Regions from separate parts of the Desulfitibacter alkalitolerans DSM 16504 genome, predicted to be linked through region 2. Evidence: riboswitches for the same ligand, from Rfam matches in the RefSeq annotation. Region 2 holds a riboswitch; the other holds the start of a gene.
The links. Region 2 has a riboswitch for molybdenum cofactor ahead of K364_RS0119515 (molybdopterin molybdotransferase MoeA). Riboswitches for the same ligand answer to the same signal wherever they lie in the genome.
Positions count from the first base shown of each region.

Region 1: it holds a riboswitch for molybdenum cofactor, as region 2 does, so the genes downstream of both, K364_RS0102875 (ABC transporter substrate-binding protein) here and K364_RS0119515 (molybdopterin molybdotransferase MoeA) in region 2, are expected to answer to the same signal.

Region 1 covers NZ_JHVU01000024.1:107,971-120,410, forward strand. The annotation lists gene K364_RS0102830 (chromate transporter) at 1-1,149, opposite strand, end outside; gene K364_RS0102835 (putative RNA methyltransferase) at 1,339-2,241, opposite strand; gene K364_RS0102840 (sulfate/molybdate ABC transporter ATP-binding protein) at 2,292-3,371, opposite strand; gene modB (molybdate ABC transporter permease subunit) at 3,374-4,060, opposite strand; gene modA (molybdate ABC transporter substrate-binding protein) at 4,107-4,901, opposite strand; gene K364_RS0102855 (winged helix-turn-helix domain-containing protein) at 5,042-5,371, shown strand; gene K364_RS22635 (substrate-binding domain-containing protein) at 5,419-6,549, opposite strand; gene K364_RS22640 (ABC transporter ATP-binding protein) at 6,684-7,763, opposite strand; gene K364_RS0102870 (ABC transporter permease) at 7,763-8,458, opposite strand; gene K364_RS0102875 (ABC transporter substrate-binding protein) at 8,518-9,390, opposite strand; molybdenum cofactor riboswitch at 9,518-9,636, opposite strand; gene K364_RS0102880 (nitroreductase family protein) at 9,709-10,227, opposite strand; gene K364_RS0102885 (TrkH family potassium uptake protein) at 10,294-11,739, opposite strand; gene K364_RS0102890 (P-II family nitrogen regulator) at 11,969-12,440, opposite strand, start outside.
Region 2 covers NZ_KK211104.1:273,305-285,744, forward strand. The annotation lists gene K364_RS25860 (PucR family transcriptional regulator) at 1-977, shown strand, start outside; gene K364_RS0119490 (hypothetical protein) at 1,140-1,466, shown strand; gene K364_RS0119495 (molybdopterin-dependent oxidoreductase) at 1,504-3,699, shown strand; gene K364_RS0119500 (4Fe-4S dicluster domain-containing protein) at 3,713-4,276, shown strand; gene K364_RS0119505 (dimethyl sulfoxide reductase anchor subunit family protein) at 4,277-5,101, shown strand; molybdenum cofactor riboswitch at 5,172-5,309, shown strand; gene K364_RS0119515 (molybdopterin molybdotransferase MoeA) at 5,481-6,704, shown strand; gene K364_RS0119520 (TorD/DmsD family molecular chaperone) at 6,753-7,406, shown strand; gene K364_RS0119525 (4Fe-4S dicluster domain-containing protein) at 7,398-8,537, opposite strand; gene K364_RS0119530 (molybdopterin-dependent oxidoreductase) at 8,539-10,602, opposite strand; gene K364_RS0119540 (hypothetical protein) at 10,799-11,293, opposite strand; gene K364_RS0119545 (IS110 family RNA-guided transposase) at 11,863-12,440, shown strand, end outside.

The sequences.
Region 1 (12,440 bases), on a different contig from region 2:
TATTAATGGCTGCAGTTTCCAGTACTCCAGCATGCCAAAAAGGACTGCCGCAAAAGCAAAATCTAGCGGCCTATTAATTGAACTAGTCCATATAGGATCATACAAGGCTGCCAGCAATAATCCCACTACAGCTGCATTTACTCCAGTTAATGCCCCCTGAACCTTTGGATATTTACGAAGACTGTTCCAGAAAGGCAGTATCCCCAAGATTAATAAAGCTGCTGGGAAAAATACTGCCAGGGTAGCAATTATTGCTCCTGACCAACCTGCCGTTACAGCCCCTAAATAAGAACCGAAAGTGAATAATGGTCCGGGAACAGCCTGGGCAGCCCCATACCCGGCAAGAAACAGCTCCTGGCTAACCCATCCTACAGGTACTACTTCTCTTTCTAAAAGGGGTAGCACCACATGTCCCCCGCCAAAAACCAGGGCACCAGCCCTGTAAAAGCTATCTAACAAGGCCATGGCCTGGAAAGAAAATACCTGTCTTAAAATAGGTAAAACAACCAGTAAACTGAAAAAGAGGGCAATACATACCATGGCAAACCTACGGCTTATGGATAAATTGATACTAGATACATTTGGTATAACTTTATCTTTATAAAGAAAAACTCCTGTTACTGCAGCTGCAAAGATTAAAAAAACCTGGGTAAAAGCTGTATGCCATAAAAGTATTATAATGGCTGTAACAATTGCAATTGTAGCTCTGTCTCTATCCGGGGTCAGCTTTCTACCCATACCAAGGACAGCGTGAGCAACTATTGCTACAGCTACTATCTTTAACCCATAGATGAAACCTGTATTATTTAATTGCAGGCTTTCAAGGAATAGGGCAAAGAAAACTAAAATCAGAAAAGAAGGAAGGGTAAATCCCAACCAGGCAGCAACAGCCCCCATGACCCCTCCCCTCATGGCCCCAATCCCCATGCCCACCTGGCTGCTGGCAGGCCCGGGCAGTACCTGGCATAGAGCCACCAGATCTGCATAACTCTTTTCATCTAACCATTTACGCCTCTCAACATATTCATTATAAAAGTATCCCAGATGGGCTATTGGACCTCCAAAGGATGTAAGGCCAAGTCTTAGCGATACAGTGAAAATCTCTGCAAGCCCATGCAGCCTGGTTGAATTGGCTTTATTCATGGTCATCCCCCATTCCCCATTGCGCGCTTATTATTATCAACTTTCAATATGGTTTATTGTTATTACAGTGCATATGATACTTATGTAATTGATAATACAATTCACAAATTCTTTCAACCTATTGAAAGTTCTACAGAACAGACACTTTTCCTTTGGTATTGTAAAAACTTAACCTGGTCTTAAACTATTCTTAACTTAAGTACTGTTTCTGGCCAGCACAAGGGTAAAATCTACAGTTATCTTCTTAATTTCAGAAGCAATGACTTTATCAAGCCTGTCTTTTGGTACTCCCCAGGATAATGGGGTCATTCTAGTAATCTCTTCCAGCACTTCTCTGGTTACAGCAAATTCATATTTAATTTGCTCCATGTTTATAATGTTAAAGCTGCTGCTAAAATGCTTTATAACCTGCTCATTGGAGTATGCTTCCTTATCAGTTTGATCATAAAAAACACTTCGTAATTCCCCTAGATAATCAGTTCCAGGAACAACCTTAAGCAGCAAACCATTCCTTGCCAGGATTCTTTTGAATTCCTTGTAGTTTGAAGGAGATAGTATATTAAGGATAATATCTATCTTACCATCCTTTATGGGTATTCTGGCAAGGTCAGCCACGCACCAGACTATATGATGGTAGTTTTTAGAAGCTATTTGTATTCCTTCCCTGGATATATCAATACCAATACCCGTTATCTCTTCTGGTGGAAGTTTTCCTGAGTTTTGGAGATCAGCCAGAACCTTTGCCAGGTGGGTTCCCTCTCCACAACCGGCATCTAAAATTTTTATGGACGCAGGCTGAAAACCAGGTATGGCTTCTAAAATTAAACTACTTATCCTTTCTAGTAAGGGATCAAAGAAGCCCCTATCGCAAACCTGCTTTCTAGCTTCCAGCATCTCCTTGTTATATTCATCTTTTCTTGAGCCTGCTAGAAGGTTAACGTAGCCCTTTTTTGCCAGGTCAAAGGAATGGTTATCTGTACAAACCAAACTCCTGGTTTCATTAATTCCCATGTCTTTGCCACATATTGGACATTTAAAAAGGCTGACATTGTCTATAAATTTTTGCTTGCGAAGGAAATTGACCCCCTTGCTTGACATGGGTATCACCTCTTTTTAGCAATTATGATCTTAATATGGGTCTGGCTTCCTTATCCAAGGAACAAAAAATCTGCGCAATTAAAATGGACTAACCAGGGCTGTTCCTTGTCTTTAATGGACTTCCATAAGTCCCTGCTAACTTCCATTTCTATATGCTGCTGCCCCTCTATCCATTTCTGCCCTTGCATTTTTGGATTTTCGTGGAGGTATAAATACAAGATTACTGTATAGGGAGATTCCTTTATACCGGCAAGCCATGCTGGATAAGTATTTTCCATCAGCTTATCAACAATTCGGAGATGGCTTGGCCTCATTCCCACATAAGCAGTATTTTCTGGAACATCCTTATTAACCTTAAATCGGCATTTCCAGTTAACAGCCTCTACCTCATTATTTGCCTTGATTTTAATCTGACTTAAATTACTGCAACCTGTTAAAACGGCTGCAGCATGGGTTTCAGGTTTATAAAATACCTTGTCTCTGGAACCCTGCTCAACGGTTTTTCCTTCTTTAAAGATGACAATCTCCTTGGAAATACGATATGCCTCATCTATATTATGGGTTACAAATATGGAGGCACCTTGATAATTGGAAAGAATTTCTAAAAGTTCGTACTCCATCTCATTTCGCAGCTGGCTATCCAATGCTGAAAAGGGCTCATCTAGTAAAATAATATTTGGCTCAAAGGCTAATACCCTTGCTAGAGCAACCCTTTGCTGCTGACCCCCAGATAATTCATGGGGCAAACTCTTTGCATATCCTTCTAACCTAACCAATTCCAGCATTTCTTTGGTTCTTTGAACTTTATATTTTGCGTCTCTGTTTCTCAAACCAAAGGCAATATTGCCCTCGACAGTCATGTGCTTAAATAGGGCATAGTTTTGAAATACATAACCTGTTTTTCTTTCACTTATGGGAACATTGATACCTTTTTTGGAATCAAAAAAAACACAGTCATCTATTACTATTTTCCCTTCATCTGGTGTCATTAATCCTGCAATACACCGCAAGGTCAGGCTTTTTCCCGAGCCCGAAGCACCTAAAAAACCTAAACTATACTTGTCAGTATGAAAGGAAACATCAAGGTTAAAACCCGGCAATTGTTTTTTTATATCTACAAGTAAGCCCATAATTACCTGCTCCCACGTATTATTCTCTGGCTTTTTTGATTGTTAGTATAATAATTTAAAGCCAAAATAGTCATTAATGATAATATTATTATAATCAAGGTCCAGACTGCCGCTGCAGTTCTATTTCCGCCCTCCACTGCAAAATATATGGCTATGGGAATAGTTTGGGTCTTGTTTGGTATGTTGCCGGCTAACATCAGGGTGGCACCAAATTCGCCCAGGGCCCTGGCAAAGGATAGTATAATACCTGCCAGCAGGCTTGGCCAGGAAAGGGGCAAAAGCACTCGCCAAAAAACCTCCCATTCTGAAGAACCCATTGTCCTTGCAGCATCAAGGACATTTGGGTCAACCTGTTCAAAGGCACCCCTTGCCGTTCTGTACATAAGGGGAAAAGCCACTACTGATGCCGCTATAACTGCAGCGGGCCAGGAAAAGACTATGGTTATATCCACAGCTGCAAGAAGTCTGCCTATGGGCCCAGTACGTCCAAGGAGAACTAATAATATAAACCCAATGACTGTAGGAGGAAGAACCAGGGGAAGTATTAATACTCCATCTAATATTTCCTTTCCCTTCCAGGCAGAAAAAGCCACAAACCTGGCAAATGCCAGGCCCGCAACGATAGCAATGATAGTTGCAACACCAGCCGTTTTTATCGAAATCCACAAAGGCATTAAATCCATTGTCATAATAAACTTTCTCCCAATTGTTTATTTCATCATTATCTTCCATCTGTCAATCTATCAGGACTGAAAAACCATGCCTTGCAAATATCTCCTGGGCCCTAGAAGTGGTAAGAAAATCTAGAAAATTCTGGGCTTGCTCAGCATGCCTGCTGTTTTTAATTACAGCTGCAGGATAGATAATTGGCTCATGAGACCCCTCTGGAGCTTCAGATAGGATGCGAATCTTATCAGCCTGCACAGCATCACTGGCATAAACTATGCCTGCATCCACATTATTGGTTTCGACCCAGGTTAAAACCTGGCGAACATCCTTTCCATAAATAAACTTTGCTTCTATATCCTTTAGTATACCAAAATGCTCAAAAACCTGGGTGGCATATTTGCCGGCAGGAACACTAGCTGGTTCACCTATGGCAATTTTTTTAATTTCATCCTTTACCAGCACTTGAAAATCATCACTTTGAACGACCGAGGCTGCTGGAACAATTAAGACCAGTTTGTTCATGACCAGGTCTATTCGTGTGCCATCCATAATTAAATTCTTTTGCTCAAGGTCATTCATGTACCTGGATGCTGCTGATATGAATACATCAACTGGAGCTCCTTGCTCTATTTGCTGCTGAAGAGAACCAGACCCGGCAAAATTATAGGTGACAGTAATATTCTTATTCTCTTCTGTATATAATTCTTTTATTTCTTCCAGAGCATCTGTCAAGCTTGCAGCAGCAGAAACCAGAAGTTCTACAGTTTCATCCTTATTTTGATTTTGTATACACCCAAATAAAACAAGGTTAGATACTATAAAGCTTATAAGTATTATTATCAAGATCAAGAATTTTTTCATTTCAGACTTCATCCCCCTGAACTTTTCGTTATGTTTATTTGAGTATAACGTTAATTGTTCTTTTTGTAAATCTATTTTTTATATGCTAATTTGTTTATAATATTTGTGAGGTGATAAATGAAACTTGGGGGTGTTATAACATGTACACATATAAGTTCAAATTGTGGTTAGATAAGGAAGGTAAAGTTTTCGGGAAAGGCCCATATGAACTCCTGCAGGGAATTGAAGAAACCGGCTCCTTGATGCAGTCAGCAAAAAAATTAGGCATGTCATACAGTCAAGCCCATGGTTTGCTCAAAAGGATTGAAGAAAAGCTGGGTTTTACACTTATATGTTCCAAAGCTGGCGGAGCACAGGGAGGCGGATCCATACTCACAGATGAAGCTAAAACCCTAATGGCAAAATATAATGCTTTTTATGAAGAAGCAAATGAGATGATAGATATGTTATATAAAAAGCATTTCGAATAAATCTAATTATGATCACTGCCAAAAAGCAGCACTGGAATCAGTTGCAGCTAGATAGCAGAAAAAAGGGGCTCCCCAAAGTTAATTACTCCAAAACTTGAAATAATGCTTTTAGCATTTTCCTTTCTTATCCAATCAGCAAATATAGAAGCTTCCTTGAAATGCACACGGGATATGACTTCAGGGTTGACAAGTATTAGCGAGAATACATTGACCAGTTCCTCATGAACCACCCCATTATTATCTTTGTCACTAATAATGATCATTTTATCCTTAGCATCTGATACTAGAAAAGTTGCATAATCCACAATGGAACATGCATTTTTCCCCACTGCCATTTTTAGAACACCTAAATTGCCCATCAGCCCCGATGTTTCAATATACCAATCTCCTTTAGGCTCAATACCTGCAGCTCTCCAGATTTCTAATTCCTTCAAATGGGTTCCAGATAAATCATTTCTGCTGACAAAGGGAACAGCACTCTTTGCAATTTGTTTAAATACTTCCACTGGGGATATGTTCTGGATTGCTTTTGGGCCTACTATTACATAATTATTGGCCATAACTGGTATTTTTTTTAAGCCATAGCCTTGTGCTATAAACTCTTCTTCCAGCTCTGGTGCATGGGTAAGAACCATATCTGCTCGACCTTCTTTAGCCAGCTCAAGGGCACGGCCACTACCAAGGGCAATATGCCTTAAAACGATTCCTGTATCTTGAAAAAATGCCTGCTCAAGTACATCTAAAAGACCAGTTTCAACAGGTTCAATGGTACTTGCAATAATAAGCTGCTTGTTTAACGATGCAGATGCCGAGTCTTTTTTGTCAGTGTCACTTTCTTGTGACTGTTTATTCAGAAAGCTCTGAAGCTGGCTGTCCACCTCATTTTTAAAGCCTTTATAATTAGCCAGAAGGTTTTTTCCTTCACTTGTTAAAAACGTCCCGCCCCCCGTGCTGCCCCCTACTTTCTTTTCAACCAGTTTAATCCCCATGGTCTCCTCGGCATCTCTTATTAAACCCCAGGAATACCTATAGGAAAGCCCCGTTATGGCAGCTGCCCTGCTTATGGAACCATATAACATTATGTTATCCAGAATGGAAAAAAGGTGGGTTCCTGACAATGACTTTTCTTCCCCCAGCTCAACGGAAACCCGTAAATTAGGCATGGACTTTCTTTTCACACTTATCACTCCCGAACTATTAAGTAATTCCATAGATTTATTATAATTATAAACCAAAATAGTGAAAAAGAAAAAGAAGGCAACATAAAGTTACCTTCAACAAGTATATTGGCTGGCTGTGCCAATTATAATAATCAAGAAGTCTCAATAAGATGTATATTCTTGGGATTAATGCTGACTGTTAATCTGTCATTGTTTTTTAGATTTAACTCAATAAACTGCTGCTTGCTGATAACAACACTTAGTTCAAATCCACAGTCCAACAGTACCTTATACTGAAACCCATGGGGGGATATTCTTTTTACATATCCCTTCAGCTTGTTTTCCAGTTCTGCTCCCAACCCAATATCATCTGATCTAATAAAAGCCTTAAGCCTTTGACCTGAAGTGAAATTTTTGGGCTCAGCTGTATGAACTACCAGATTAGTATAGGATTTATTTAGTCTAATGCCATATTTATTCGGCGAATACCTTTCTGAGATGGTAATCTCATACTGGTTATCAGCCCCTACCAGGCTTGCTACCACTTCATTAACAGGTCTATAGAAAATATCTTCAAGTGGCCCCTGTTGAACAATCTCCCCCTCTGACATTACATAAACTTTGTCTGCCATGAAGGGAATCTCAGAAAAATCATGTGTAATGAATATGCTTGTTATACTTGAGTGTCTTATAAGCAGGTTCATTTCCTCCAACAGCTGTGCCTTTGTTGGTGCATCTAATGCAGTAAATGGTTCATCTAAAAACAAAATTTTTGGTTCTAATGCCAGGGCCCTGGCTATACTGGTTCTTTGGGCTTCTCCTCCAGACAAATTCTTGGGATATCTGCTTTTCAAATGGGATATGTTTAACCTGTCCAGCCAGTAATCAACCCGTTCTTTAATGTTAATATTCGCCTTTCTAAGCTTTAAACCATATGCAACATTGTCATAGACATTCATATTTAAGAGCAGGGGTTCTTGAAATACTACTGCCATCTCTCTTCTTTTGCCTATAATTGAACTGTTACGGCTTATTCCTTGAAAAACTATTTCTCCCGCTGAAGGTTTTTGTAAATATGCAAGAAGTTTAATCAGGCTGCTCTTGCCGCTGCCATTTGGTCCGATTAATGCAACATGTTCTTCAGGGCAGATCTGAAATTTATTGACTTTTACTATGGTTTTGCTATTAACTTTCCACAAAAGGTTTCTTGCTTCTAAAATAGGTGCACCCATTATTTTCTCTCCTGCTGTTGAATTAATGTTAGTGCCAGGGTTATAAAATAAGCTACAGCCATGAGTATAATGGTTAAAGCAATACCTTTTCCGAAATTACCCTTGGCCACTTCAAGAACAGTAGCTGTAGTGAGTACCCTTGTTAAGCCCTGTATATTTCCTCCAACCATCATGGATGCCCCTACTTCCGAAATAGCTGCCCCAAAGCCAGCTATAACAGCGGCTAGCAGGGGAAGTCTTGTTTCTCGAATAATTGCCCAGAGATATTGTATTCTAGATGCTCCCAGGGACCAGATCTGCAGGTGGAGCTTGGGATTTAGCTGCTGTACACCTGCAATTGTAAAGCCTGTGACCATGGGAAAAGCAATAATAAACTGGGCAATTATCAAGGCATAGGGGGTATACACTAACTTTAAATGGCCTAATGGCCCGGTTCTCCAAAGAAATATGGTAACCCATAGACCAATTGCCACGGGAGGAAGGGCCATTCCAGTATTGATGATACTAATCAATAAGCGTTTCCCAGGAAAATCATTTAATGCCAACCATAGGCCTGATGGCACTCCAACTATCAAGGCAAGCAAGGTAGCTGTAGTTGAAATCTGTAGAGTTCTAAAGGTTATGCCAAATATTTCTACATCAAAGGTTAAGAACAGCCAAATTGCCTCTTTAATGCCATCTATGATTAAATCCAATTCTTAAACCACCTATCTGATAATTTCCTTCACTCTCACCTATAATAGCTCTATCTCTATCAATACTTTAGGCCATATTCAGCAGGATCCCTGTGAGCATCGGGGAAAAATAAGGGAGAACCAAACTTGTCTACACCAAACTCACCAATTATTTTTTGCGTCTCCTCTGATATCATAAATTCTACAAAAGCCGCAGCCCCTTCTGGGTTTATAAGTTCATTTTTTTCTGGATTGACCTGCGCCACGTGATAAATATTAAGAAGAGCCGACTCTCCCTCAACAAGGATTTCTAGATGAAGGTTTTGCTTTAATGCCAGGTATGTCCCTCTATCTGTAAGACTATACCCATCCTTTTCTGATGCCACATTTAAGGTCTGCCCCATACCACTGCCTGTTTCAATATACCAGCTGCCCCCTGGTTCAATACCAGCTTTCTTCCATATGGATAGCTCTTTTTTATGGGTTCCAGAATCATCACCCCTGGAAACAAAAAGGCTCTCTGATGCAGCTATTTTTGCAAATGCATCGGCAGACTTTTCCATGCCCCTAATACCAGCTGGGTCAGCACCTGGCCCTACTACTACAAAGTCGTTGTGCATTACCATTCTATAATTAAGTATATCACCAGCTTCAAGTAATTCCAACTCTGCTGAAGGAGCATGTGTTAATAACACATCTGCTTCACCTCTTTTGCCCATTTCTAAAGCCTGACCGGTGCCTACTGCAATTGTTTTAACTATATAGCCATGCTTTTCTTCAAAAATGGGTATCAGCACATCTAGAAGGCCGCTATCCTGTGTACTGGTTGTCGTGGCCAGGATTATTTCCCCTGGAGTTGTTGTATTGTTTTCTGTATTGCTATTGTTATTGATGCAAGCAGTAAGGGTTAACAGTGTCATGACAATTAATAATGATATGAGTATTTTTTTCATAAAGTACCTCCAAATATTAAAAATGTAGTTTTACTTTAGTAAACATGTAAAATTAAATCCTAATAATACTTTTTTAAAAACAACACCTCCCTTCATGTTAACATGTGAAAGGAGGTATTATATCATTCATTTATACAGCTTCTCTCCTTTCCACCATGGGAGGCAAGCAGGTTTCCCCAGCCTGCCCTACGACTAAATATTCCTGCCAATTGGATTAGAATATTTAGTTCGGAGATATTTAGTTTTCGTTATGCACGTATATACATATTCGGCAATTGTTCTTTATTTCCTTCTTATTTGTAAATTTTTAAAGGTTAATTAAAACCTTTCATAATGAACTTTATCAAAAGGTAATTTGGAAGCATGGTGAGCCTCTTTGTCCTCACCCTTATAGCCAATACCAATTATACATTCAACTTTATACTTATCAGGTATTCCAAGAACCTCCCTGATATAATCCTCTGCTTTTTTGCTATCCGAGTGCATTCTTTCCCTCACCTGCACCCAGCACGAGCCAAGTCCTAGAGAGTGGGCGGTAAGCTGGATAATAATTGCGGCAATGGAAGTATCCTCTACCCAAACATCACAGACTTCTGGATCAGCTATGACTACTATGCCCAGGGGAGCCCCTTCTAGAAATTGTGAGCTGTGCTCTCTACACCTGGACAATTTTTTAAGGAGTTCCTTATCAGTCACAACAATAAACTCCCATGGCTTCCTGTTCCTGGAGGATGGGGATAATAAAGCACCCTTTAAAATGGCATCAACCTTTTCCTTTTCAATATTTTTATCCAGAAATTTTCTTATGCTTCTCCTAGTTAATAATAAATCCAGCATTTTTTACTCATTCCCTTCATTATTATATTTTTTAAACCAAAATATATAATCCTAAACTTCTGTTGTTTATATCCAATTCTTAGGATAGAACAACACAAAAACTGTGAATATCTCTAATCGTCCTATTAACATTAAAAATACAAGAAAATACTTGCCCATAACAGGTATATCTGCATAGTTCATGGCGGGACCGACTATTCCCAAGCCTGGTCCAATAACCCCAATACATGCAAGAACAGAGGTCAGGGCACTTTCTAAATCCAGACCAAAGCTTGACATGACAATAGTGCTGATTCCAACAATACTTATATATGCAAAAAAGAAAATAAAAGTATTAATTACTATTTTGTCATCTACTGAGTTATTGTTTATCTTCAAGCTTCTCACTAATCTAGGGTGAATGGAACGAACTAGTTCTGATAGTGTGTATTTAATTAGTATTAAAAACCGACCGATTTTTATACCGCCAGCTGTAGAACCCAGGCTGCCCCCAATAAATAGCAAAATAAACATTACATTTCTTGCAAGATTTGGCCACACATCATAATCTACAGTTGCAAAACCCGTAGTAGTCAAAATAGAAACCACCTGAAAAAGTGCTGTAATAGGAAGTATGCCCTGACCCTCTGGCATATTTAAATAAAGGCTTATACTTACAAGCACTGTAGCTATAATAACAATCTTAAAGTACAGCATGAACTCTTCATTATGCAGGAAAACCTTTAATGTCTTATTTTTCAATACTAAATAGTATAAGGCAAAGTTGGTGCCTCCTAAAAACATAAACAGTATAATGATTAACTGAATAAATGCATTATCCAGATAAAACCCAATACTGGCATTTTTTGTAGAAAAACCACCAGTAGCGATAGTAGTAAAGGTATGTGACATGGCATCATAAAAGGTCATACCTGCAATAGCTAAGAGTATTATTTGCATTAAAGTAAAAATCATATAAAATTTCCATAGGTTCTTGGCAGTATCACTTATCCTGGGAGTTAGCTTTTCCAAAACGGGACCTGGGGCTTCAGCATTAAAAATTCTATTAGCACCTGGTCCAAAGCGGGCTACCAGGGCGACAAATAATACTATTATTCCCATGCCTCCCAGCCACTGGGTCAAAGAACGCCACATGAGTATGCCTTCAGGCATTGCTTCGACATCTTTTAAAATACTAGCGCCAGTAGTGGTAAATCCAGACATTGTTTCAAATAGAGCATCAGTAAAATTCATTGTTCCAGAGAACAAATAAGGTAATGTCCCAAATAAGACAACTGCTAACCAGGCACATGTTACTATCAAGTAACCCTCTATGTAACGCAAGTGAGTATTCTCTAATGGAAATAGGATATATATTATTATACCGCTGCCAATGGTAATAACCATGGAATATACAACAGCCGGCCAGCTGCCATCATTAAAGTATAACGCCCAAATTAAGGGAATTGTCATGGACAGGCCAACGACTATTAAAAGCCTGGACAATGAAGCCAGAACCATTTTCCATCTCATCTTTAAAACCTCCAAACCTATATATCTTTTTATTTTACACTTTTGTATGTACTTGTGCAAAAAAATTTAAAGAAATACTCCTCAACATCCATTATCAAGAAGCATTTCTTTTAAAAATATAACACCACATATTCATCTAAAAACTATAATAACCTCCTAGATATAAATATCCATAAAAATATCTATAATTATGGATATTACCAAAAAAACATTGTAACCCTTTGACATTTTAATTGCCGGCTTCATCAGTTATCTGGTCTAATAAGTGGCTTATACCTACAACCCTCTCAACCTCTAAAACAAAGGCAATGCCCTTCCCAGGCTTGTTTAAATCTGTTGCTTCAACAATAGCACTTAAGACCTTTTCACATATTTCCCTTTTGATTAATGTTAGGACTATTTCTTTTTCTGGCTCGATTGTGATGCCAAAGAGCTTGGCATGCTCATGGATCCCAGTCCCTCTTCCGCAAAGGAGAGTGCCTCCCTCAGCTCCGGCTTTTTTTGAAGCTTCTACCACGTTTTTAGAGTTTCCCTTGTTCACAATTGTGATAATTAAATCATGCTTTATATGATCCACACCAGTAACCTCCCTATGGGTTTTACCTGACATATGCATACAGCCGGCAAGCTTTTTTACATCAATGACAAAAGCAATTCCATTGCCTGGTTTATTGAGTTTACTAGCTGTAATTATTGCATCC
Region 2 (12,440 bases):
GGCTAGATTTTTATTATATATATCTTCCTCTGACAGCAAATAACCAGTTATATGGATACCTTGCTGCTTTTGATTGGGAAGATTTTAATGAACTAGATATTGCCCAGGTAAAGCAAGCGAGCCTGGTAGTTTTACAGCAGTTGATTAATGAAAAAAAATGCAGTTATATTCAAGCAAAATACATGTCCAGCTTTATCTATGATTTGCTGTATAATAATTATCAATCAAGAGAGGACCTGACGGAAAAAGCAAAGCTGTGGAACTTCTCTTTGGACCTCTCGTATCAGTTATTTTTACTTGAGGAAGAAGTAGGGTCAGAAAATAATACAGAATTAATTAGTTTACTCCAGTCTGTGATTAATACCTCTGTTAACATTCCGTTACAGAAGTCATTTATATCAGAACTCCACGGACAAATTATAATCCTAATACCTGCTAATACAGCTGACACCAGCAGGGAAAGTAAAAATACAGCTGTTGATCTTGCCAGGATTTTTTTAAAGGAAATAAAAAGGACAAAAAGGTCTGTAAAAATAGGTATGGGCAGGGTGTATGAAGCTGTCGACTTATGCAGAAGTTATCAGGAGTCCAAGCTTGCCCTTGAACTGGGCAAATATGTCAAGGACGGTGGCCAGATAACCCATTTTGATGACCTGGGATTCATAAGGCTCATAGCCAATGTGAGTTACGAGCTATTAGATGATTATTCCAAGGAATACCTGGACAAAATTGTTGAACATGATGAAAAAAATAACACCAACCTTATGCAAACACTAGATGTATATTTTCAGCAAAACGGTGATTTAAATAAAACCGCGGAAAAACTTTTCCTTCATCCCAACTCCCTCCGCTATCGGTTGAAAAAAATTGAGGAGGTTACAGAAATAAACCTGCAGGAATATGGGGACATCTTTAACCTGTTTCTGGCAATCAAGATTTCTAAAATGCGCCGTCACGGCTTTGGAATATTAAGCTAACCCTTCCATGCCAGCCCTTTCACGGGTTGGTTTGTTTTTTTCTACATTAATGGAGTGAAATGTTTAGATAATTATACAAAGGCGGTTTTGTTAATATACAGAAATATATTATGCAAAGCAATGATTGTAATTAAATTTTTTCATTAAAGGGAGGTTGATACAATGTACAAACACAGGTGTATTGCTTTTTTGGTGCTGCTAGTCCTTACTGCACTCTTAGTTTCAGCTTGTGGTACTCCTACCACATCAGCACCTCCAATAATTGACAGCGGCCCAATGGATGAAAATTATGTTGGTATTGTCAACTATCGACTCCAAAAGGATATGAAAATATCAGAGAGGGAGTTAGTCGAGGGTGTAGAACGGGTAGATATCAAGAGCAGCCTGCAGGGTAATAGAGACCTAGATAATCAAGTTGATAGCAACTACACTGGGTCGGACCAGCAGCCTGGAGAAACCGATAAGGAAGATGCAAGGCCAAGAATCTAAATATTTATAACTATTTAAACCAAGGGAGGGATAAATAATGGACAAAAAACTAACCTGTTCCAGGCGTTCATTCATCAAGGGAACTGCTGCCACAACTATAGCCCTGGGAACTGCAGGTTCTCTTTTTAGCATTAACCAAAGTAGTTTTAAAACTGCTCTGGCCCAGGAAATCCAGGAGAATAAAATATTTCAAAATGCCTGCCCTAGAAACTGTTATGATACCTGCTCCATCCTTTCCACAGTTAAGGATGGTATCCTGACAAAGGTAGACGGAAATCCAGACAACACATATACCAGGGGTAGACTATGTGTTAAAGGCTACAGTTATACCAGGAGTGTATACAGTCCAGATAGAATAAAATATCCCATGAAACAAAAGGGCCGAGGTTCGGGCAATTGGGAACGCATTTCCTGGGATGAAGCCTATAGTGAAATTGCTGAAACCATTTTACGAATCAAAAAAGAATATGGAAGCACCCTTCCTATTTGTTTAAACAAGTACTCAGGTAATTTCAGCATCATGCAGTATGGTATAGAGGGAATGCTTGCCAGTATAGGTGACCATAGTATTGCTACAGGCACACCATGTTGGCCTGCAGGGATAGATGCTCAAACCTTTGACTTTGGGACTATCTATAACAATGACCCTGAAGATATTGTTAATTCAAAATACTTGATCCTCTGGGGGGTAAATCCTGCCTGGTGTGCTGTCCACTCCATGTACTTTATTCAGGAAGCTAAAAGAAGAGGCTGTAAGGTAGTAGCCATTGACCCTATACTAACTCAAACAGCTTCCAAGGCAGATGTATTTTTGCAGATTAAACCCTCCACTGATGGAGCCCTGGCCCTGGGAATGGCCAAGTATATTTTTGATAATCAGTTATATGATGCCCAGTGGTTGGCGAGAAATGCCAGGGGCTATGAAGAGTTTTTTGGTTATATCAAAAATAATATTACCCTGGAATGGGCAGCAGATAAAACCGGCCTGCCAAAGGAAACCATTGAAACCCTGGCACGAGAATATGCAACTACCAAACCTGCCAACATCTGGATAGGTTACGGAATGCAAAGGCATACCAACGGCGGCCAGAATGTTAGAGCTATTGACGCCCTGGCTGCAATCACAGGAAACATTGGTAAATCGGGGGGAGGCGCCCAGTATGCCCATCTGGAAACCTGGGGCTTCAATTACCATGCGATGGTCCAGGAAAAGCCCCAAGACAACAGGGCCCATGGAAATCGCGCCATTAATATGAATAATTTTGGGGCAGAGGTGCTTGCCGCTGACAATCCACCAATAAAAATGCTGTGGATTGCCTGCAGAAACCCTGTTAGTCAAGACCCGGAAACCTCGGTAATTAAAAAAGCCTTTGCAGCAATGGATTTAGTAGTAACAGCCGAGCTCTTTATGAATCCAACTGTAGAAATGTCTGATATTGTCTTGCCAGTTACCACAACTTTTGAAAACCCCGGTGTAAACGTAAGTTACTGGCATTACTGGATGACACTGAACCAGCAGGCAGTCAAGCCTTTATATGAAGCTAAAAATGATATAACCATAGCCATGGAACTGTCTAAAAAATTGAACGAGATGCAGCCCGGTTCATGTACCTTCCCCACCGCTGGAGATTTATACGAGTGGGCGGGCAAGGAGTTTAATGCAAATATTTACAGTCAATTTGGCATCAATGACTGGAAAGAATTAGAAAAGGGGCCAGTCAAGGCAAAAAGAGGTCTCATTGCCTGGCAGGATGGAAGGTTTAGAACTCCCTCAGGCAAGTATGAACTCTGGTCCGAGGAGGCCCAGAAGTTTGGCCATCATCCCCTGCCGGTTTATGTGGAGGAAGTAAAACCAAGTGGTAAATATCCTATCCGCTGTCTAACGCCCCACTGGAAACTAAATATACACAGTCAATTCCAGAATTTAGATTGGATGGATAATATAGATAATACTCCACGCTTGGAAATCCACCCCAAGCTTGCAGCCCAGTACGGAATTGCTCATAATGATAATGTTAAGGTTTACAATGAAATAGGGTATTTCATTTTACCAGCCAGGATCACCGAGACTGTACCTGTGGAAACAGTTGCTGCATATACAGCCTGGTACAAGAATAGGAACTACAATGTAAACTATACAGTAAAAGCCATACCTGCTGATATGGGTAAAAAAGCTACCGGCATGCCAGGTATAGCCTTCCACGACAATTTTGTTAACATAGAAAAGATATAAAGGGGGGACAAAAATGGCAAAAAGACTTGGTTTTTTAGTGGATATTGAAAGATGCTTTGGCTGTCATACATGTGAATTGGCCTGCAAAAATGAGTACCAGTTAGATCCTGATATTCGCTGGCGTAAGGTATATCAAATACGTGAAGATGCATATGCAATGCCAGAAAGGATATTCATGTCCCTTACCTGCAACCACTGTGACCAGCCAGAGTGCTTAAGGGTATGTCCCGTAGTAGCCTACACAAAAAGAAATGATGGAATAGTTCTCCACAACCAGGATAGATGTATTGGCTGCGGTATGTGTATAATGGCTTGCCCCTATAAGGTACCCCAGTATAACCAAAAACAAAAAAGGGTAGAAAAATGTCACATGTGTGCTCACAAACAAGATCAGGGGCAAAAACCTGCATGTGTTACAGGATGTCCGGCAGAAGCTTTAAGTGTAATTGATCTAGAAACCTTTACTGTCCTGGGTACAACTGAAAAACTACCTGGGTACCCGGACCCAAAAATAACTAAACCAACTACAAGATTTATACAACCCTCAATAGGGGTTCAAATAAGGAGGGATAGATAGATGGCTGAGCTTCCCTTAGTATTATTTACAGTCTTATCACAGATTTCTGCTGGAGCCCTGGTTACCTTGTGGTTGATAGATACTTACCTGTTTAGAGTAAGTAAAGAAACAGGGAAATTTATAACAATGACTATTTTGGGGAGTGGGATTGTTAGTGTCCTTGCATCTCTATTACACCTGGGTCACCCCTTTAAAGCCTTTTTAGCCTTGACTCATCTTGCAAATTCCTGGTTAAGCAGGGAGGTTGCCCTGGTTGTACTTTTCATTATAGCACTTGCTGCCTATTTCTTTCAGTGGGAGGAAAATAAGGAAGGGCCCAGAAAAACTGTTGGGGCAATTGCATCTGTGCTGGCTATACTGACTGTAATTAGTTCAGGAATGGTTTATGTTCTGCCGGCTGTTCCAGCCTGGAATAATATGATGCCCATTGCCAGCTTCATCCTCACAGCTTTGTTATTGGGACCATTATTTGTTGCAGCTGCCTTTGCTTACAAGAAAGAAAAATTTCTTCCCTCAGCCTATACTTTTAGCGCTGCCGTAATTGTCCTGGGCATGGTTGTATTTAGTGTATATGTAAGCCTTCTTCTGGCAGGACAAGACACAGCATATTTGACCGGGGTAAATATAATTAACAGCAGTTTCTTCTGGTTAAGGATTGCCCTGGGTTGGATAATCCCTCTGGTGCTGCTTTCTTTTATAATCAGAAAAGGCTCGGATACTAGAACCCTGGTTTTCTATGCCTTTGCTTCAGCCTTAATTGGTGAAATAATAGGCCGGGAGTTATTTTACAGTACTGTAGTATTTATTCAGGTAGCAGGCTTTTAAAAGTTTCTATCATATACATTGAATATGTCCGGTTTCTATAATATGATGTAAACAATCATTTTTTGGTAAAGTTAATGGTTTTCTCCAAAGTCCCTTTTCCTAAAGGTTGCAAACCCATGGAAATGGGACCTGGGCCTACGGCTCACGGGGTATGGTTGGAAACGGCTGTATCTCCACAATTCTGGGAAGGAGAATGTCCAGGGATTTTGGATATCCTTGTCTCCTTTTTAGAAGGCAAGGATATTGTTTTTTATAGAATTTACAAGAGACTAGATAATGGAAGCTTGAGGGAATATTATAGGTATGGATAAGTAATATGGATGAGTTTGTCCAAAAATGTTAAGGAGATATTAAAATACAGTAAACTGGGGAGGTAAAAGTGAAACAGATTGTTAAAGAACTAGAAGAGGCCCAGAGCATTTTACTAAAACATGTTATAAAACCAGGGCCTGAAAAAGTGTCCCTAGAAGCCGCTGCAGGCAGGGTGGTTTTTAGTAATTTACATGCTCCCTTTGCTCTGCCTTCCTTCAATAAGTCTCCCCTGGATGGTTTTGCCTTGAATTCCTTGGATACCAATGGAGCAAGCCAGACCAACCCTGTTTTTATAGAGATTATTGATGAAGTGCAGGCAGGGGACACTCGTAATGATCTAAAACTGAAGCAAAAAACAGGAGTAAAAGTCATGACTGGAGCTCCCCTTCCTGCTGGTGCCGATGCAGTTATAAGAAAGGAAGAAGTTTACTACTCACGCGGCAGGATAAAGCTTGAAAAAGAATTATCCCATAATACAGATGTGATTTTAGCTGGTTCTGATGTAAGGCAGGGAGAGGTTATTTTCAAAAAAGGTGATTATCTTACTCCTTATCATATAGGACTCCTGGCTGCCCTGGGCATACAAGAAATAGATGTCTATAAAAAGCCAGTTATTGGCATAATCAGCACCGGCAGTGAATTAAAAAAGCCGGGAGAACCTTTGTCCTATGGACAGATTTACAACAGCAATCACTACTCCCTGGCAGCTTTGGTCAAGCTGTTGGGTGGTGATGCCTGTAGTTTTGGCACTGTCGCCGACAGCATCAGCAAAATTAAAGTGCTCTTGGAAAGGGCCATAAATACCTGTGATGTGATAATAACTACCGGCGGTGTTTCCGTTGGGGAATGTGATCTGGTTAGAAACGCAGTTGAGGACCTGGGTGCTGAGGTGCTTTACTCCAGGATTAATATAAAACCTGGTACTCCCTCCATGGCTGCCCTTAAGGATGACAAATTAATTATTTCCCTATCAGGCAATCCTGCTGCAGCACTGATAAGTTTCGAACTCCTGTTAAGACCTTACATTTACTTTATAAAAGGCTCTCTGGAGGAACCACCCTTAAAAGCTGTGGAGGGTGTTTTAATAGATGGCTTCCATAAAAGCAGTCGTCAACGAAGGTTTTTGCGGGTTAGGGCAGCTTATGAAGGAAATAAATGGGTCGCCAGGCAGACAGGCAGCCAGGATACAGGTATTTTAAAATCAATGCTGGGCTGTAACGCCCTGGTTGATATACCTGCGAGCTCACCACCCATACCCCCAGGGGGTACAGTTAGGATTATCCTGCTGTAAAACACCAACCTGGGAATACCAAAAAACTTACTGGCAGGTGATTCTTAAGTGGAAGGTATTGAAAATAACAGGAAAATGAATTATGTTTTCTTGAGCAATCAATTTAAACACCAGTTAACAGCAGAAGTCCTGGCAAAGATTATTGAAAATAAGATTTTTCAGGATTATCCCTTTTATTTTCCCAGCAGCAAGGATGAAGGTCTGGAATTGATAAATACGTGGTTGGATAAGGGCAGGGAGAATTTCAACGAGAGCCTGAAAGAATTAGCTAAAGAATTAGCTTTTGATTATAATAAACTCTTTGTGGGACCAGACAAGGTTCTGGCACCCCCCTGGGAATCAGTTTACACCAGTGAGGAAAGAGTGGTGTTTGCCAGGCCAACCATGGAAGTAAGAGACTTTTATCGCAGGCATAATATTGAGTACCAAAGGCTTAACCAGGAGCCTGAGGACCACTTTGCCGTTGAATTGGAATTTATGGCCCATTTAATTGAAAAACAAGAGGAAGCCCTAACAAAAAAAGAAAAAGATCTGAGCCAGTATTATATACTTGAACAAAGAAAATTCATGGTTGAACACCTCCAGCAGTGGGCTTATTTGTTTTTAGATCAGGTTTATCAAAAGGCTTCTACAGACTATTATAGAGGACTTGCCCTTTTTACCAGGGGCTTCCTTGAGTGGGATGCCCAGAATCTAGTCTAAAATGTCCTTGCACCAGGGACATGATTTTTTTGTAGCTCCAACCCCTTGAAGATACCAGAATTCTGTTTTGCATCTTGCACATTGTTGGCTCGTACCCGTTGCAACAGTAACGGGTTTTTTGTTTGTAAAATCTTTTAAAAGCACCTGGTCAGCCCAGTCAATACCTTTTAGGTGACATACATCTTGACAAATATTACATTCAGTACAGAGTTGGGGGTTAAACACCAGCTCTTTTTTGTTTTCAACTTGTCTTATTTCAAGAGCCCTTGTTGGACAGAGTTTACTGCAAACTGGACAAAGATTACAATCCTTAACCCTTAGATACTTATAAGGTAAGGCCATGTCTGAACTTGAATGGCTGGAATCTTCCCTGGCTAAAGCATGTAATAAATGAAGCCTTTTTGCCGGCCTGTTCTTATTATTTACCTCTAATCTTTTTGGTTGTTGGCTGCCTTCAGGTTCCAGCTTTTCCAGGGTATAGTTCACCAAACTCTGGGGAACTTTTCTTGTATTAGATAACAAAGAGCGGAAAAACTCCCTCCTATCCTGCTCGAATCTTGTACTGGTGCTGCTGTTAACTAGCCCAAGGAGTTCTTCCTGCCGGTTTACAATTTTTAATCTAGCTGTATATTTTTCTCCTATCAGACCTTTAAAGGGATCCAGGACCGTATAAATATTATCTGCTTTGTACTTAAGGCATTTGTTACAGTATTCCTGATCCAGGTAAATTGTCAGTTCCTGTACCTGGAACAACAGTTTAACAAGGAGCTCCCCATACAGCTGCCCAAAACAATTTATAATGGTTAACTTTTTTTTATCTTTAACAGCATTTAACTCTTTAATTACCGGAGAACAGGTTATGATTAGTTGGGAATTTTTTGAGGCATCCTCAAGTATTTTGTCTTCATCAATTTTAAAAACATGGTTTGGGCAGGCAGGGACACACATTCCGCAATAACAGCACTGGTTTACCTCTAAAGTCCCATCAAAAAAAGTAATGCTTTTACTGGGACAAATCCTCAAACATTCCTCACAGTTGGAGCGTGGAGTAATAAGCCTGCTGCAAAGTTCCTGGCGGATTTTTAATGGCGATAAACTATTAAAAATAGAAGAAAGATATTCTAAATTCAATTTAAGCTTCCCTCCAAACTTTAAAGTCTACGAATACATCATAAAAAGCCATCCCCTCACTCCCGGTTCTACAGGCTCCCATATCAGTCAGAATACTCTTGACTAGAGTATTAGGGTTGCTGCTGGCGGTTTTCCCCAATCCTTGATAGCAAACCAGGGTGTCAGGGGAGGTATCGTCAGTTAGATATGCCTTTAATATAATTGAGCCATAGTCATTAAAAATCTCAACCATACTGCCTTTCTTTATACCCTTACTTGCTGCAGTTTTATGGTTAATATATACCACAGGCTCCAATTGAAGTTTTCCCTGTTTATTTGTAAATTGGAACTGGGAGTTTAAACCCTGCAGGTGATGGGGAGTTAAAAGCCAGTATGGATAATCTTTATTTGGAGCCAGCCCACTCCTTTTGACCGGCATGGCTGGCAATCCATGGGCTAAAGCCCTATTGGAATAAAACTCATATTTGCCAGAGGGAGTTTGAAATTTCTTGTCTGCCCAGGCTGTTGGTGTCCCCTTTACTCTAGCTGGCCCCTCTTTTAGATCTGTCCAATGGTTAATATCCAGGGTCTTGTAAATGCTGTCAGTAAATTCTCTGTCCAGGTAGGCTTCTTCTGAAGGGTACTGGGGAAAATCACAGCTCCCGACCTGATACTTATTTAAAGCTTTAGTAACCATTTGGGCAATTTCCAGGTCACTTTTTGATTCATAATAAGGATCTATTGCTTTTTCATTTATGCTTAACCAGTGATGCCAGTAGCTGGGCACCACATCCAGGGCTTCAAAGAAAGTTGTGGTAGGCAAAACCAAGTCGGAATGAAGGGCAGTGTCTGTTAAAAACTTGTCAACTGTAACTATCAGTTCTATTCCCTTTAACTGCTGCAACAAACTATTAATGTCAGCATCCTGTTTTAAGAGGTTACGACAGGAGACCCAGAGCATTTTAACTGGAGGATTGTCAAGGGTTTTCAGATTGTGAGCAAAGAGATTAATATTAATATACCTGTTGCTGTGCCTTGTTTTTAAAAAGTTATAATTAAATAAGTCCCATGTCTTTAAATTAGTATACTGAACACCTCCACCGGGCATTCCGATACTTCCAGTTATTGCTCCCAGGGCATTGATTGCCCTTACATTTTGTCCTCCCCATACATGTCTTTGTAGCCCATATCCAATCCAGATAAAACAGGGCTTTCTAGTTGTTATCTCCTGGGCTAGGTCCCTGATTACTGAAAGCTCCTGCCCACACTCTGCTGCAGCCTCATCTAAATTCAAATCTTTAAGATATTCCTGGAACTGGTGCCATCCAGAGGTATGGTTATTTAGAAAGTTCCAATCTGCACAGCCACTTTCCCAGATTATTTTAGCTAGTGCCAGGGCCAGAGCGCCATCCGAACCTGGATTAATTTGTATATACCAGTCGGCTTTTCTGGCAGTCTGGGTATAAATGGGGTCGATTACAACTACCCTGGCTCCCTTTTCCTGGGCCTTGAAAATGTACGGAAGGGAGTGAACGGCTGTCCAGGCAGGATTTACTCCCCACAGGATAATTAATCCGGCTTGTTCAATCTCCTCTGGATCAGAGTTGTAGTTGTTTCCAAAATCAAAAAACTGGGCATCCAGGCCTGCTGACCAACAGGGTGACCCCAGGGATTGGGTTGTAGGCCCCAGGGAGTTAAACATTCCTTCAGCAGCATAGTGTAAAAGGCCAAAATTCCCTGAATACTTGTTCAGGCAAACTGGTAATGTAGTACCATACCGGTCTTTTAGGTCCAGTATTTTTTCACAGATAATTTCCAGTGCTTCGTCCCAGGAAATTTTTTGCCAGATACCAGATCCTCGAACAGCCTGCCTCAGGGGATACTTAATTCGATCCGGATTATATACCATGTTAAGATAATTATAACCTTTTGAACATAATTTGCCCCTGGTATAACCGTGCAGTGGATCACCGCTAACTTTTACTAATCTGCCATTTTTCATATAAGCCAGTATTCCACATGCATCATAGCAATTTCGGGGACATACATGACGGGTTACTCTATATCCATCTTTTATAGCAGCCATAAGCATCACCTATAATTTTGATATTATAATTATCCCACGATTCTAAACAAAAAGAAAGACCCTCAAAAAAACCGCTTCCAGGCCCATTTGGCTTGAAAGCGACTATATTCTCAACTGGCAAAATGTTTGAACACCTTTGAAAACAAAAGAGCTGATCCCAAAGGATAATAATACTTCAAAAATGCCTAAGCAACTATTAGTATCTATTAGTATTCGTTAATTTCTCAAGTCCTTTTTCAATTTTAGTTTTTTGTTCATCTGCTATATGGTCTGGAGTTATCAAAGATGACCATATATAAATAACCAGTATATTGTTTAATTCAAAAAACTTATATTTGATTATATGTTCCTGATCTTGAAAAATAACATCTTGAACTTCCACTAAACCTTTATCTAAAGCTTCATTATCTTCAAATTCGTATACTAGCAATAATGCATCCAGTACTTCATATCTCCTTGGCGTTACATTATTTAAATTGTGACCTTGATAATTAATCTCACTCTGAGGTTTAAGGTGTACTTCTGAGCTTGTTAAAGCACCATAAATATCTTCAACAGTAAACTTATAATCTGTTTCATAAGTTTTTATATCTATATCAGTTCCCTCACTATAGTTAAAAAAAATGAAATATAGGACACTAAAAAATAAAAGACTTAATATTAAAGTAATTAATAATATTGGTTTTTTCATGTTACCTCCTTGTATACTATGAGCAGCCCCCGATTTGGACGTTAATTTCCAGTTGGGACATTGCTCATTTTTTAATGTAGATCTTTAACAACTACAACAACAAGTTATTCATCGTAGCAGGGCTTGTGGGTATGTGGGCAATGCTTTAGCATTGTCCAAGCGATTGTGGACCCTGTGGGCAGGTGCGCAGCAGCTGTCCACAAGTCCACATGAGCGGCATATCCACAAGCCAATAACTAATATGCTATCTTTTTTAAAAAGGGTTTACAGTCCTGGGATGTCTTTGGGAAAATATAGCCAAAGGTGTCTACCAAGGGAATGTTCCATTTCCTCCAGTTGCCCCGTTATAGGGTGTCTTCCATTTTTAGAGTGTTCCCCTGGCCCCATGTTATAGACCTACACGCTGACTGTTTCCCGGTTTGCCTCTCCCTCTGTTAGCAGACGGAGGCCAGTGCACCGAGGGGATCCGGTGTATTCCTATAGCTCGCAAGGCTGTCGTTCATGGGTTTCCCAGGGACATCCCAAGACTGTAGACATCTATATATTTTAAAGTGAAGGAGGTGATTAAGATGTCTAACCCTTTGTTTGTCGGTATCGATATAAGCAGCAAGGACAATGTTGTTTGTTGTTTGTCTAATGATGATGAAAAGCGTCCTATAAGCCGGTTTAGTGTTTTTAATAATAGACCTGGTATTTTTGAGCTTAAGGATCGTATCAACCAGTTGGTTAGTAAACATGATTTTGATAGAATACTTTTTGGTTTAGAGCACACCGGTTGCTACTCTACCCATGCTGCCATCTACTTGCATCGCCATTTGGACTTTGCCTGCCCTGATGTTAAGGTCTACATGTTTAACCCTAGTCTGATTAAGGAGTTTAAAAAGGCTCATTTCTTGGATGCTCCTAAAAATGATAGGTTCGATGCCTGGTATATTGCTGCTAGGCTTAAAAGTGGCTATCTGCCTCATCCTTTTACTTGGAGTGAACCTTTGATGGCTCTTCAAAGGCTTACTCGGGCCAGGTACCACCTCATGCAGGCTCTAGTACGTGAAGCTAATTTTCTTATGTCTAACCTGTACCTGAAGTGTAGTGATTACTCTTTAGTCTTTTCTAACAAGTTATCTGCTACTTCTCTGGCTGTTTTGGA